One region of the Kitasatospora sp. NPDC098652 genome, then DNA from elsewhere that is predicted to be linked to it. Evidence: riboswitches for the same ligand, from Rfam matches in the RefSeq annotation. Region 1 holds a riboswitch; the other holds the start of a gene.
What was found. Region 1 has a riboswitch for cobalamin ahead of ACIQWA_RS39405 (peptidase). Riboswitches for the same ligand answer to the same signal wherever they lie in the genome.
Positions count from the first base shown of each region.

Region 1 (6,903 bases):
GTGCAGGTGGCGGGCAGCGCGTTGATCTTGCAGACGAAGCCCGGGAAGCGCGGGTGGAAGGCGTACGAGAACCCGGCGCCGGTGAGCGCGGCGAGCCCGTTGGCGGGGTCGCCGGGGGCGCAGCCGGTCTCGATGCCGCCGCCGACGGCGGTGAAGTCGACCACGACGGTGACGCCGGTGGTTCCGCTGCAGGCCGCCGCTCGGGCCTGCGGGGCCTGGACGGCGGAGACGCCGAGCAGGCCGGCGGTGAGGGCCGCCGCGGCGGCGATCGACCCGAGCATCCGGCGGACGGGGCGGGCCGGGGTGAGGGTTTCGGTCATCGGAACTCTCCTCGTGGGATCAGGCCTGGACGTGTCAGCGGGCGGCCGGGGTCGGGCAGGCCAGGGTGGGGGCGTCGGGGCGGGCCCCGGCGGCGGAGAGGGCGGCCAGCGGGGCGCCCGCCAGGCCGAGGACGGCCTGCGCGGTGGCCCGGGCACCGTTGCCCGCGTTGAAGCCCGACGCGTCGTAGGCGACCGCGCCGCGCACCGCCGGGTCGGCGGAGCAGCCCTGCTGGAACTTCACCAGCCGGCTCCAGCCCTTGAGGCCCGCGCCGAGGCGCCCACCGGCGAGCAGTGCCTCGGTGGCCAGGCCCGTGGTGTTGGCGTTGGAGGTGGTCGCCCCGGCGGCCGCGAAGCCGCCGTCGGCGTTCTGGTGGGCGGCGAGCCAGGTGAGGCCGGCGTCCGCCTTGGCGGTACGGCCGGTGGCGGCGAGGGCCTGGGCGGCGAGCGCGGTGGCGTCGGGGTCGCTGGTGCAGGTGGGCTGGCCGAAGGAGACCGGGTAACCGCCGTCCGCGCACTGGCTGTTCGCCAGGAAGTCGACGGCCGCGGCGGGGGCGCCGCCGGGGGAGCGGTGCAGGGCGATCAGGGCGAGGGACTGGCCGAAGGCGTTGCTGTAGTCGCCCCACTGCGAGCGGTCGGAGAACCGTCCTTCGGCGGTCTGCAGCGAGCGCAGCCGGGCCGGCAGGTCGACGCCGCCGAAGGACGCCGGGTCCGCTCCGCGCACCTCGACGGCGAGCAGCAGCTTCGCGGTGGCGCCCGCGTAGGCCTCGGTGGTGCCGTCGCCGAGGTAGCCGGAGATGATCTCGGGCTTCGCCAGCCAGGCGGTGGCCTTCGCGGCGGCCTCGTCGGAGCTGTGCGAGGCGGCGAAGGCCAGCACGGCGTCGACGGTCAGGCCCTGGTCGGGGTAGGCGGTGCCGTTGAAGACGGACTCGAAGTGGTCGCCGTCCACCAGCTGGCGGGCCAGCCAGCCGCCCGCGGCGGCGTCGGGACGAACGGTCCGGGAGGATGTGGTGTCGGCGTGGGCGGCGGTGGCCGCCGGGAGCGCGGTGGCGAGCGCCAGGGCGGGTATCGCGAGCAGACCGAGGGTGCGGCGGAGCGCGGGCATGGGTGCCTTTCCGGGCCTGGACGCAGGGGCCCGGGGGACGTCGGCACCACGCCGGGCAGCCCTCGGAGCTCCGGCCCGCAGACCACGACGGGAGGAGGGACGACACATCCCCGCCGACGGGTACTCGGGCTCGCCGCCGACATGCCGTCGGCGGCCTACCGTTGCGGGTCAGCGCCGGATTCGGACCGGACTTCCCCCGTCGACGGAGTCACAACGTGACGGCTCATCATGGCGAAACGGAAAAGACTGGGTCAAGGGATCGTGCGTCACATCACGGCGGCACCGGCGACGGGCGGTGCGCCGCCCCGGACGAGGGGCGGCGCACCGCGAGTGCCGTCACCGGTGATGGAACTCCGGCGGGCGCTTCTCCGCGAACGCCGCCATGCCCTCCTTCTGATCAGCCGTCGCGAAGACGGCGTGGAAGAGACGGCGTTCGAAGCGGACGCCCTCGGCGAGCGTCGTCTCGTACGACCGGTTGACGGCCTCCTTGAGCATGATCGCCGCCGGAGAGGACATCGCCGCGACGGTCTCGGCGGTGGCCAGGGCCTCGGCCGGCAGCCGGTCGGCGGGGACGATGCGGGAGACCAGTCCGGCCCGCTCGGCCTCCTCGGCGCCCATCGTCCGGCCGGTCAGACACAGCTCCATGGCCTTCGCCTTGCCGATCGCCCGGGTGAGCCGCTGCGAGCCGCCGATGCCCGGGATGACGCCGAGCTTGATCTCCGGCTGTCCGAACTTCGCGGTGTCCGCCGCCAGCAGGATGTCGCACATCATCGCCAACTCGCAGCCCCCGCCCAGCGCGTAGCCGGCGACGGCGGCCACCACCGGCTTGCGCAGGGCGGCGAAGCGGTCCCAGGCGGCGAACCAGTCACCGAGGTAGGCGTCGACGAACTCGAGGGGCTGCATCTCCTTGATGTCGGCGCCGGCCGCGAAGGCCTTCTCCGAGCCGGTGACCAGCAGGCAGCCGATGTCCGGGTCCCGGTCGAAGTCCGTTGCGGCCGCGACGACTTCGTTCATCAGGCGGGTGTTGAGCGCGTTGAGCGCCTTCGGCCGGTCGAGCGTGATCAGCCCCACCCGTCCCTTGCGCTCGACCAGGATCGTCTCGTAGGTCTCGGTCATTTGCCGCCCTCCCGCAACGTGGTGATGATCGCCGAGAAGTCCAGGCCTGCCCCCTCGGCCGCCGCGAAGTCCGCGTACAGCTGCGCCGCCCTGCGTCCGAGTTCGGTCGGCAGGCCCGCTGCCTCGGCGGCCCCGGCGGCCAGTCCGAGGTCCTTGGCCATCAGCGCGGCGGCGAACCCGGCCGGGTACCCGCGGTTCGCCGGACTGGCCGGCACCGGCCCGGGGACCGGACAGTTGCTGGTGAGTGCCCAGCACTGGCCGGAGGCCGTCGAGGCGACGTCGAACAGCGCCTGGTGGCTGAGCCCCAGGCTCTCCCCGAGCACGAACGCCTCGCTGACCGCGATCATCGAGATGCCGAGGATCATGTTGTTGCAGATCTTCGCCGCCTGCCCCGCACCGGGCGCGCCGCAGTGCACCACCTTGCGGCCCATCGCCTCCAGCACCGGGCGGGCGCTCTCGAAGTGCTCCTTCTCCGCGCCGACCATGAAGGTGAGGCTCGCGGCCGTCGCACCGACCACTCCGCCGGAGACCGGCGCGTCCACCGCGCGGTGCCCGGCGTTCACCGCGAGCTCGTGCGCCGCCCTGGCATCCGCGACGTCGATCGTGGAGCAGTCGACGAAGAGCGTTCCCGGGCCGGCGGCGGGCAGCAGCTCCGCGTAGGCGGCCAGGACGTGGCGGCCGGCCGGCAGCATGCTGATGACGACGTCGGCCCCGCGGACGGCCTCGGCCGCGGACCGCGCCGGGCGGACGCCCACCTCCTCCGCCTGCCGCAGCGCCTCCGGCACCAGGTCGTAGCCGGTCACCCGGTGCCCGGCCCTGACCAGGTTGGCGGCCATCGGGCCGCCCATGTTGCCCAGTCCGATGAATCCGATGTCGTGGGTCACCAGCGCTCCAGGGGTGTGGTGGCGGCGAGGCCGAGTTCGCGCTCGCCGAGCGGGGCGAAGTAGCGGGCCACGGCGGCGGGTTCGACGGCGCTCAGCGTGTCCGGGCTCCACCGCGGCGAACGGTCCTTGTCGATCACCTGGGCCCGGATGCCCTCCGCGAGGTCCCGGGTGGCGAGCGCCGCGCAGGAGGTGCGGTACTCCTGGTCGAGTACGGCCTCCAGGGGGCCCAGCGCCCGGGCCCGGCGCAGCGCCGTCAGGGTCGCCTTCACGGCGGTGGGCGAGTTGGCGGTGATCCGGTCCACGGCCTTCTTCGCCTCGGGTTCACCGCTGTCCCGCAGCCGGTCGAGGATCTCCTCGACGGTGCCGGCCGCGTAGCAGCTGTCGATCCATCCGCGCTGCCCGTCCAGCCGGCCGGGCGGGGCGGGCTCGACGTGCCGTTCGAGGGCGTCGTGCACGGGCAGCTCGGCCAGGTCGTCGAGCAGGGCCGGGAGGCGCTCGGCCGGCACGAAGTGGTCGGCGAGCCCGCAGAGCAGGGCGTCCGCGGCGCCGACCGAACCCGCGGTCAGGGCGAGGTGGGTACCCAGCTCGCCCGGGGCGAGGGCGAGCAGGTAGGTGCCGCCCACGTCGGGCACGAAGCCGATCCCCGTCTCCGGCATGGCCACCCGGGTGGTCTCGGTGACGATCCGGACGCTGCCGTGGGCGGAGACCCCGACCCCGCCGCCCATCACGATGCCGCTCATGACGGCGACGTAGGGCTTGGAGTACCGGGCGATCCGGGCGTTGAGGCGGTACTCGTCGCGCCAGAACTCCTCGACGGCGCCTTGGTCGCCGCCGGTGGCGGCGCGGTGGATGGCGACGATGTCGCCGCCGGCGCAGAAGGCCCGGTCGCCGGCGCCGGTGACGACGACGGTGTCGACCCGCTCGTCCTGCTCCCACGCGTCCAGGGCCTGCGAGACCGTCCGCACCATGCCGTGGGTGAGGGCGTTCAGGGCGGCGGGCCGGTTGAGGACGATCAGCCCGGCCCGGCCCTCCCGCTGGACGAGGACCTCCTCGGTGTCGTTCCCGGTCATCAGGCGGCCCCGGTCAGGCCGCGGGCGACGATGACGCGCATGATCTCGTTGGTCCCTTCCAGGATCTGGTGCACCCGCAGGTCGCGGACGATCTTCTCGATGCCGTACTCGGCGAGGTAGCCGTAGCCGCCGTGCAGTTGGAGCGCCTGGTTGGCGACCTCGAAGCCGGTGTCGGTGGCGTGCCGCTTGGCCATCGCGCACAGCTGCGGTGCCCGCCGGTCGCCCCGGTCCAGGGCGGTCGCCGCGCGCCACACCAGCGCCCTCGCAGCCTCCAACTCCGTCGCCATGTCGGCGAGTCGGAACTGCAGTGCCTGGGCGTGCAGCAGTCGGGCCCCGAACGCCTCACGGTCGGCGAGATGGGCCACCGCACGTTCCAAGGCACTCTGGGCGCCGCCCAGCGAGCAGGCCGCGATCCCCAGCCGGCCGCCGTTGAGGCCGGCCATGGCGATGCGGAAACCCTCGCCCTCCGCCCCGAGCAGGCGGTCGGCGGGCAGCCGGACGCCGTCCAGCAGCACCTGCCGGGTCGGCTGGGCGTTCCAGCCCATCTTGTGCTCGTTCGGACCGAAGGACAGCCCCCGGTCGTCCCGGTCCACGAGGAACGCGGAGACGCCGCCCGGCCCCGGGCCGCCGGTGCGCGCCATCACCACGTACACCTGGGACGTTCCTGCCCCGGAGATGAACTGCTTGACGCCGTCCAGCACCCACTGGTCGCCGGCGCGCACGGCCCGGGTGGTGAGCGCGGCGGCGTCGGAGCCGGCGCCGGGCTCGGTGAGGCAGTAACTGCCCAACTGCTCGGCCGTGCAGAGCGCCGGCAGCCAGCGGGCACGCTGCGCCTCGGTCCCGTAGCGGTCCACCATCCAGCCGACCATGTTGTGGATGGACAGGTAGGCGGCGATCGACGGGCAGCCGGTCGCGAGCGCCTCGAAGGCGACCACCCCGTCCAGTCGGGAGAGTTCCGATCCGCCGACGTCCTCGCGCACGTACACACCGGCCAGGCCCACGTCCGCCGCCTTGCGCAGCACGTCGACCGGGAAGTGCTCGTCCCGGTCCCATGCCACCGCGTGCGGGGCGAGGTGCTCGTCGGCGAAGGCCCGGGTCGCCTCCGCGATGGCGCGCTGGTCGGCCGTCAGGTCACTTGCGTGCACCGTACTCATCCCATCGTCGGCATGGTGAAGCTCGCACCCTCCTTGACCCCGGAGGGCCAGCGCGAGGTGACGGTGCGGGTGCGGGTGTAGAAGCGGATCGAGTCCGGGCCGTGCTGGTTGAGGTCGCCGAAGCCGGAGCGCTTCCAGCCGCCGAAGGTGTGGTACGCGATCGGCACCGGGATCGGCACGTTGACCCCGACCATGCCGGTGTTCACCCGGCGGGCGAAGTCCCGGGCGGTGTCGCCGTCCCGGGTGTAGATGGCCACGCCGTTGCCGAACTCGTGCTCGCTCGGCAGCCGCAGCGCCTCCTCGTAGTCAGCGGCGCGGACCACGGTCAGGACCGGGCCGAAGATCTCCTCCCGGTAGATCCGCATGCCGGGGGTGACCCGGTCGAACAGCGAGGCGCCGAGGAAGTAGCCGTCCTCGTGGCCGGGAAGGCGGAAGTCCCTTCCATCCACGACGAGTTCGGCTCCCTCCCGGACTCCGAGATCCAGGTAGCCGCGGACCCGCGCCAGGGCGTCGCGGCCGACCAGCGGACCGAAGTCGGCCGCCGGGTCGTCCGAGCGGCCGACCTTCAAGGCGGCGATCCGCTCGACCAGCTTCGCCACCAGCGCGTCCGCGGTCTCCTCCCCGACCGGGACGGCGACCGAGATCGCCATGCAGCGTTCGCCGGCCGAGCCGTAGCCGGCGCCGACGAGGGCGTCGGCGGCCTGGTCGAGATCGGCATCCGGCATCACGATCATGTGGTTCTTCGCACCGCCGAAGCACTGGGCGCGCTTGCCGTGCGCTGCCGCGGTCGCGTAGACGTACTGGGCGATCGGGGTCGAGCCGACGAAGCCGAGCGCCTCGACCCGGGGGTCCTCCAGCAGCGTGCCCACGGCCTCCTTGTCGCCGTTGACGACGTTGAGCACGCCCGGGGGAAGCCCCGCTTCGAGGAAGAGCTCGGCCAGGCGCAGCGGCACCGAGGGGTCGCGCTCGGAGGGCTTGAGGACGAAGGCGTTGCCGCAGGCCAGCGCGGGCGCGGCCTTCCAGAGCGGGATCATCGCCGGGAAGTTGAACGGCGTGATGCCCGCGACCACGCCGAGTGGCTGGCGCATCGAGTAGACGTCGATGCCGGTGCCGGCGTTGTCGCTGAACTCGCCCTTCAACAGGTGCGGGATCCCGGCGGCGAACTCCACCACCTCCAGGCCGCGCTGGATGTCGCCGTGGGCGTCGGCCACGGTCTTGCCGTGCTCGGCGGAGAGCAGCCGGGCCAGGTCCTCCTTC
Region 1 is NZ_JBIWAQ010000040.1:23,782-30,684, reverse strand. It holds gene ACIQWA_RS39410 (flagellar hook-length control protein FliK) at 1-320, opposite strand, end outside; gene ACIQWA_RS39405 (peptidase) at 355-1,422, opposite strand; cobalamin riboswitch at 1,520-1,660, opposite strand; gene ACIQWA_RS39400 (enoyl-CoA hydratase) at 1,759-2,538, opposite strand; gene mmsB (3-hydroxyisobutyrate dehydrogenase) at 2,535-3,386, opposite strand; gene ACIQWA_RS39390 (enoyl-CoA hydratase/isomerase family protein) at 3,419-4,492, opposite strand; gene ACIQWA_RS39385 (acyl-CoA dehydrogenase family protein) at 4,492-5,646, opposite strand; gene ACIQWA_RS39380 (CoA-acylating methylmalonate-semialdehyde dehydrogenase) at 5,643-6,903, opposite strand, start outside.

Region 2 (7,022 bases), on a different contig from region 1:
CGAACAGCAGGTTGTGCAGGCCCCTGGTCTCCACCAGGTACTTGTAGGTGATCCGCCACAGCGCCTGGTAGTCGGCCGGCTTCTGGCCCGCCCACCAGAACCGGCTGGCACAGTCCTGGACGTTCATCTCGTGGTAGGGGCGCAGCAGCACCGGCACGTCGTGGGCGGCCAGGTACTCCAGGTGGTCGGCCAGGTAGGACAGGTCGGTGATCAGTGCGCGGTACTCGGGGGTGTCGCCCCCGGCGTCCACGACCCGGCCGAACCAGCCCGGGTCCTTGGCCGCCGGGGAGTTCGAACAGAGCACCCGGTCGAAGGACTTGACGCCGGACCCGGGGTAGGGCTCGTGGAAGGACATGCCGACGATCCCGGCCGGGGCCCCGCCGTTGTCCGGCAGTGCGGTGGTGCTGCCGTCGCAGTTCTGCTGGACACCGGAGCCGTCGTAGGTGCCGTCGTCGGCGCGCGGGTGGCCGGACCAGACGGCGGTCATCAGGTCGACGGCGTCGTCGGTGTACTGCCAGCCGGCGCGGCAGGTGGGCCAGCGGCCGGCCGAGTAGGAACGCGGGTTGCCGACGCCCCAGGCGTTCTGGCCGTAGCCGGGGCCGAGGTCGGTCTCCATGAAGCCGGGCAGCCGGCCGGTGATGTCGGCGGCCTTCTTGTAGTAGTAACCGACCTGCTTGGTGCCCCGATAGTCGCCGTACTCGGGGTTGTTGCGCTCGTTGTGCGCCTCGACGTGCTGGCCGATCACCGTGCCGCCGCTGTGCCCGGTGCGGGCCTGGGCCTCCAGGTCCGCGAGGAACTGCTGGACGGCGCGGGCGTTCGGCGAGGCCTGCGGATCCCGGGCCAGCAGGTCCCGGCCCACGTCCGGCGGCAGGGTCCGGCCGGGGGCGCCGACCGACACCGGCACCCGAATGGGCAGTCCGACCTCGGTCCGGTCGTCGCGGTCCAGCAGCACGAGACTGCCGGCGGCGACCACGACGCCGGCTGCGGCCAGGACGGCCGGCTTACCGCGCAGGGCTCTGGGCAGGGCCACGACCGCTCCTCCGGTTTCTCGCCGGCGCCGACCCCCACGGACGCAACCGGAACACGCGTACGAATGACTCCGACGAGAGCCTGCCACACTCCCCCGGTCCCGGCGCACAGGTCCGCCGGGACCGGGGTGTCACAGCGGGTCAGCCGGTCGCGGCGGCCGTCGGCGTGCCCTGCGAACCCGGCGTGGCCGAGCCCGCCGCCTTGGCCCGCTGGAGCAGCTGGGCCTTCACGTGCTCGGCGAACCCGGAGGCCGCCGCGGTCGCGGTGGCATCAGGGGCGTTGCCGCCCTTCGCCGAGCCCTCGACGGTGAAGTAGGCGTACCGGCCCAGGCTGCTGTGCGTGCCGGTGCAGCCGGGGTTGGCACAGAACGCCGGGGCGCCCGGCGCGGGCAGGCCCTTGAGCTGCCCGGTGTAGTTCTTGATCGCCGTCTCGGCCTGGATCTTGTGGTCGAAGACCGCGACGCCGACGGTCACCGCGCTGTCGCCGGAGACGTACGTCGCCCGGAGCACCTTCTGGCAGCCCTGGTCCCCGAGGACCTTGCCGAGCCCGCCGGTGGTGGAGTTGCCGTCCCAGCAGGGCTGGTCCAGCGAGACCACGGTCCGGTTCCAGGACACGCCGTTGACCGTCACCTGCAGCGCGGAGAACAGTGCCCCCGCATCCTGCGGCGCCGGGTCGGTGGCGGCCTCCCAGATCGGCTTCGACGGGTCGTCCGGCTGCCCGCCCGGGGTCGCGCCGCCGTTCGACGGGCCGGGGGTCGGCTTGACCGAGGCGGGCGCGGTCGCGACCGCACCGCCGCCGGGCTTGGCCGGGTCGTCCTTCTTCCCGAACAGCAGCACTCCGCCCGCGACCAGACCGCCCACCAGGACGACGGCCACCGCGCTGCCGATGATCTTCACCCGGCGCTTGCGCCTGCTCTCGGCCTCGTTGCGGTCCGCCAGCGCCGCCCAGTCCGGCTCGACGCGCTGCGGCGGGACCGGCTGCTGAGGCGCGACCGGCTGCTGCGGAGGACCCGACTGCTGCGGAGGCTGCTGCCACTGCGGCTGCGGAGCCGGCGGCTGAACCGGCTGGGGCACCGGCGGGACGGGCTGGGAGAACGGCTGCGCGGCCGGCGCCACCGGTCCGTACGAGGCCGGCGGCGGGCCGAAACCACCGCCCGGCGGCGGCACCGGACCCGGCCCCACCGGCTGCTGATTCTGTGCGCCCCCCGACCCGGCGGGAGGCGTCCCCTGCGGCCCGTGCCCAGGTACACCAGTTCCGTCGCTCATGCGCCCAGATCGTAGGGCATCACCCTCACCGTCCCTCGGCCCGGTGACCGTTCCGTATCGAAACCCGGACGCCCGGCGCGCCGGCCCCGGGTGTCCGACGCCCGGATCCGAGGCGTCCGGCGGGCGGCCGCGACACGTCCGGAGCGTGCTTCCGGGCCTCGGACGACCACGAACCGCCACCGGCCCGGGCACAACCCGTCATCGCGACAACACACCACGCCGCACTACATGTGGTGTCGCATCGAGGAGACACCACTACATGTATGCTCGCTTCTGCTGTCGATGCAGGGGAACCCGGTGGGAATCCGGGACTGCCCCGCAGCGGTGTGCGGGCGGCTCCAGCAGCCGTACCGCGAGTCCGAGTACCTGCCGAACAGCGTGCGCCACGGCCCTCCCGCAGAGGCCGCGCCGGCACCCAGCACCACCCCTCCGGGCCTCGCGGGCGGGCCGGGGAGACACCTCGCGCGGCGCTCCTGCGTCCGCGCCGTGCTCCCCTGCCCAGATCGGCCCGGGTGACCCCGATCACCGCCGCACGATCGCCGCCAGGAGAGAGCGCCTTGACCACCGCTGCCTCAGTCACCCTGCCCGCCCAGGGCTCCGGTACCGCCTTCACCGACCCGACGGTCTCCGACCCCGGCGGTGCTCTCCTGCGGCTGCTCACCGACCGCAGCGCCGACCTCACCGAGGTCGACCCCGGCCATGTCGCCGCCGCCGCGCTGCGCGGCCGCCACGCCGGCTCGGACTTCGCCGAGCTGCGCGGGCTGGCCGTGGACGCCGCCGCGTCGATGATCGCCGAGGACCCCCAGTACTCGAAGCTGGCCGCCCGCCTGCTCGCCCTGGAGATCGTCGACGAGGCGAACAGCCAGGGCTCGACCTCCTTCTCCGCCTCGATCGCCGTCGGCCACGCCGAGGGCCTGATCGGCGACACCACCGCGGCCTTCGTCGCCAAGCACGCCGACGCCCTGAACGCGCTCATCGACACCAAGGGCGACGACCGCTTCGAGTACTTCGGCCTGCGCACCGTCCAGTCCCGCTACCTGCTGCGCCACCCGATCACCCGCAAGGTGATCGAGACCCCGCAGCACTTCCTGCTCCGCGTCGCCTGCGGCCTGGCGGTCGGCGACTCCGAGCAGTCGGTGCGCGAGGTGTCCGAGCTGTACGGCCTGATGAGCCGTCTGGAGTACCTCACCTCCTCGCCGACGCTCTTCAACTCCGGCACCCGGCACCCGCAGATGTCCAGCTGCTACCTGCTGGACTCGCCGCTGGACAACCTGGACTCGATCTACAACCGCTACGCGCAGATCGCCCGCCTCTCCAAGCACGCCGGCGGCATCGGCCTGTCCTACTCGCGCATCCGCTCGCGCGGCAGCCTGATCCGCGGCACCAACGGCAAGTCCAACGGCATCGTCCCGTTCCTGCGCACCCTCGACTCCTCGGTCGCCGCCGTCAACCAGGGCGGCCGCCGCAAGGGCGCGGCCTGCGTGTACCTGGAGACCTGGCACGCCGACATCGAGGAGTTCCTGGAGCTCCGCGACAACACCGGTGAGGAGGCGCGCCGCACCCACAACCTCAACCTGGCCCACTGGATCCCGGACGAGTTCATGCGCCGCGTGAACGCCAACGCCGACTGGTCGCTGTTCTCCCCCGCCGACGTCCCCGAGCTGGTCGACCTGTGGGGCGCCGAGTTCGACGAGGCCTACCGCAAGGCCGAGCTGGCCGGCAAGGCCGTCCGCACCATCCCGGCGCAGACCCTCTACGCCCGCATGATGCGCACCCTCGCGCAGACCGGCAACGGCTGGATGACCTTCAAGGACGCCTCCAACCGCGCCGCCAACCAGACCGCGCTGCCCGGCCGCACGGTGCACTCCTCCAACCTGTGCACCGAGATCCTGGAGGTCACGGACGACTCCGAGACCGCCGTCTGCAACCTCGGCTCGGTCAACCTCGGCGCGCACGTGGCTCCCGGTGCCACGGCCGACGACCTGCTCGGCGCCATGGACTGGGAGCGCCTCGACGCCACCGTCCGCACCGCCGTCACCTTCCTCGACCGCGTGGTGGACATCAACTTCTACCCGACCACCGAGGCCGGTACGTCCAACTCCCGCTGGCGCCCGGTCGGCCTCGGCGTGATGGGCCTCCAGGACGTCTTCTTCAAGCTGCGGATCGACTTCGACTCCGCCGAGGCCGCCCGCCTGTCCACGCTGATCGCCGAGCGCATCATGCTCACCGCGTACGAGCGCTCCGCCGACCTGGCCGAGCAGCTCGGCCGCCACGAGGCCTACGGCGAGACCCGCGCCGCCCGCGGCGAGCTGCACATCGACCACTTCCCGAGCGCCGCCCCGGAGTGGACCGACCGCTGGACGGCGCTGCGTGCCCGCATCGCCGAGACCGGCCTGCGCAACTCGCTGCTGCTCGCGATCGCCCCGACCGCGACCATCGCCTCCATCGCCGGCGTCTACGAGTGCATCGAGCCGCAGGTGTCCAACCTGTTCAAGCGCGAGACCCTCTCCGGCGAGTTCCTCCAGGTCAACCCGTACCTGGTGCGCGAGCTCAAGGAGCTCGGCGTCTGGGACCAGCAGACCCGCGACGCCCTGCGCGACGCCAACGGCTCGGTCCAGGAGCTGGGTTGGCTGCCGGAGCAGGTCCGGTCGCTGTACCGCACCGCCTGGGAGCTGCCGCAGCGCGCCCTGATCGACCTGGCCGCGGCCCGCATGCCGTACCTGGACCAGAGCCAGTCGCTGAACCTGTTCATGGCGGCGCCGACCATCGGCAAGCTCAGCTCGATGTACGCCTACGCGTGGAAGGTCGGTCTCAAGACCACCTACTACCTGCGCTCGCGCCCCGCGACCCGGATCGCCCAGGCCGCCTCCGGCACCGCCCGTGCCGCCGCGCCCGTGCCGGTCAACACCCCGACCCTCACCCCCGAGGAAGAGGCCGCGCTGGCCTGCTCCCTGGAGAACCCCGAGTCCTGCGAGGCCTGCCAGTAATGACTGCCGACGACCGCAAGATGCTGCTCGACCCCGGCTTCGAGCTGACCCTGCGCCCGATGCGCTACCCGTCGTTCTACGACCGGTACCGCGACGCGATCAAGAACACCTGGACCGTCGAGGAGGTGGACCTGCACTCCGACGTCGCCGACCTGGCGAAGCTCAGCGAGGGCGAGCGCCACCTGATCGGCCGCCTGGTGGCGTTCTTCGCGACCGGTGACTCGATCGTCGCCAACAACGTGGTGCTGAGCCTCTACAAGCACATCAACTCGCCCGAGGCGCGGCTGTACCTCTCGCGGCAGCTGTTCGAAGAGGCCGTGCACGTCCAGTTCTACCTGACGCTGCTGGACACCTACCTTCCGGACCCGGAGGACCGCAACGCGGCCTTCGCGGCGGTGGAGAACATCCCCTCCATCCACCAGAAGGCCCAGTTCTGCTTCAAGTACATGAACGCCGTCGACCACATCGACTCGCTGCAGACCAAGGAGGACCGGCGGGCGTTCCTGCTCAACCTGATCTGCTTCGCGGCCTGCGTCGAGGGTCTGTTCTTCTACGGCGCGTTCGCGTACGTGTACTGGTTCCGGAGCCGTGGCCTGCTGCACGGTCTGGCCACCGGCACCAACTGGGTGTTCCGCGACGAGTCCATGCACATGGACTTCGCGATGTCCGTCGTGGACACCGTGCGCGAGGAGGAGCCCGACCTCTTCGACGAGGAGATGGCCAAGCAGGTCACCGAGATGCTGGAGGAGGCCGTCGCGGCCGAGCTCCAGTTCGCCCAGGACCTGTGCGGTGACGGTCTGGCCGGCATGAACACCGACTCCATGCGCCAGTACCTGGAGGCCGTGGCCGACCAGCGCCTGGCGCGGCTCGGGATGCCGATCCGGTACGGGTCGACCAACCCGTTCGGGTTCATGGAGCTCCAGAACGTCCAGGAGCTGACCAACTTCTTCGAGCGCCGGGTGTCGGCGTACCAGGTCGCGGTCGAGGGCTCGGTCTCGTTCGACGACGACTTCTAGGTCGATATCGTTCAGCGGAAAACAGCGGAGCTGCCGTTTTTACGGCAGCTCCGCTGTCAGTTCTCGGCGTTCGGGGGTAGCCCAGGCATGTCCAAGCTCCAACAGCGTGTGATCAACGGCCCGTTCGGGCCCATACAGGTCAGCCACGACCGCTGGCCCTCCGTCGTCGCCCGGGTCCAGGGAGCGGGAATGCCCACCGTCACCGTGGTGCCCGACCGCGACCACGGCGCGATGAACATGGGCGGGCACAACATCCCGACCAGCCGGGCCCGCAACCGCACGCGGACGGCTGTGGTGGGCGACCGCACCTACGAGCTGCGGCCCAGGGGCCTGCGCCGGGCGGAGCTGCGCCGCAACGGCACCCTCATCGCCGATGCCCACGGCACGTTCCGGTCGTACGCCCCGGGACGTACGATCCCCGGCCTCGACGCCAAGGTCGCCTGGTCCCAAGGCATCGACCCGACGGATGTCGCGGTCGGCCAGGCCATGGTCCTGGGCTTCGGCGCCGGCGCCCCGGGCATCCTCCTGCGGACCATCTTCTTCTGGTACGACAACCTCAGCTGAGAGCACAGAGGGGTGCCCCGCACGGCCACAGCCCGTGCGGGGCACCCCTGTTGTTTCAGTCGGCCGAAAACTCCCCGCCCTTGACCCCCGCGAGGAAGGAAACCCAGGCCTCAGCCGCGAACAACAGCGCCGGCCCGTCCGGGTCCTTCGAGTCCCGCACG
Region 2 is NZ_JBIWAQ010000004.1:352,706-359,727, forward strand. It holds gene ACIQWA_RS12305 (glycosyl hydrolase) at 1-1,030, opposite strand, end outside; gene ACIQWA_RS12310 (hypothetical protein) at 1,170-2,102, opposite strand; cobalamin riboswitch at 2,551-2,683, shown strand; gene ACIQWA_RS12315 (ribonucleoside-diphosphate reductase subunit alpha) at 2,876-5,281, shown strand; gene ACIQWA_RS12320 (ribonucleotide-diphosphate reductase subunit beta) at 5,281-6,297, shown strand; gene ACIQWA_RS12325 (hypothetical protein) at 6,385-6,861, shown strand; gene ACIQWA_RS12330 (DUF397 domain-containing protein) at 6,917-7,022, opposite strand, start outside.
Region 2: another riboswitch for cobalamin. It lies ahead of ACIQWA_RS12315 (ribonucleoside-diphosphate reductase subunit alpha); the one in region 1 lies ahead of ACIQWA_RS39405 (peptidase).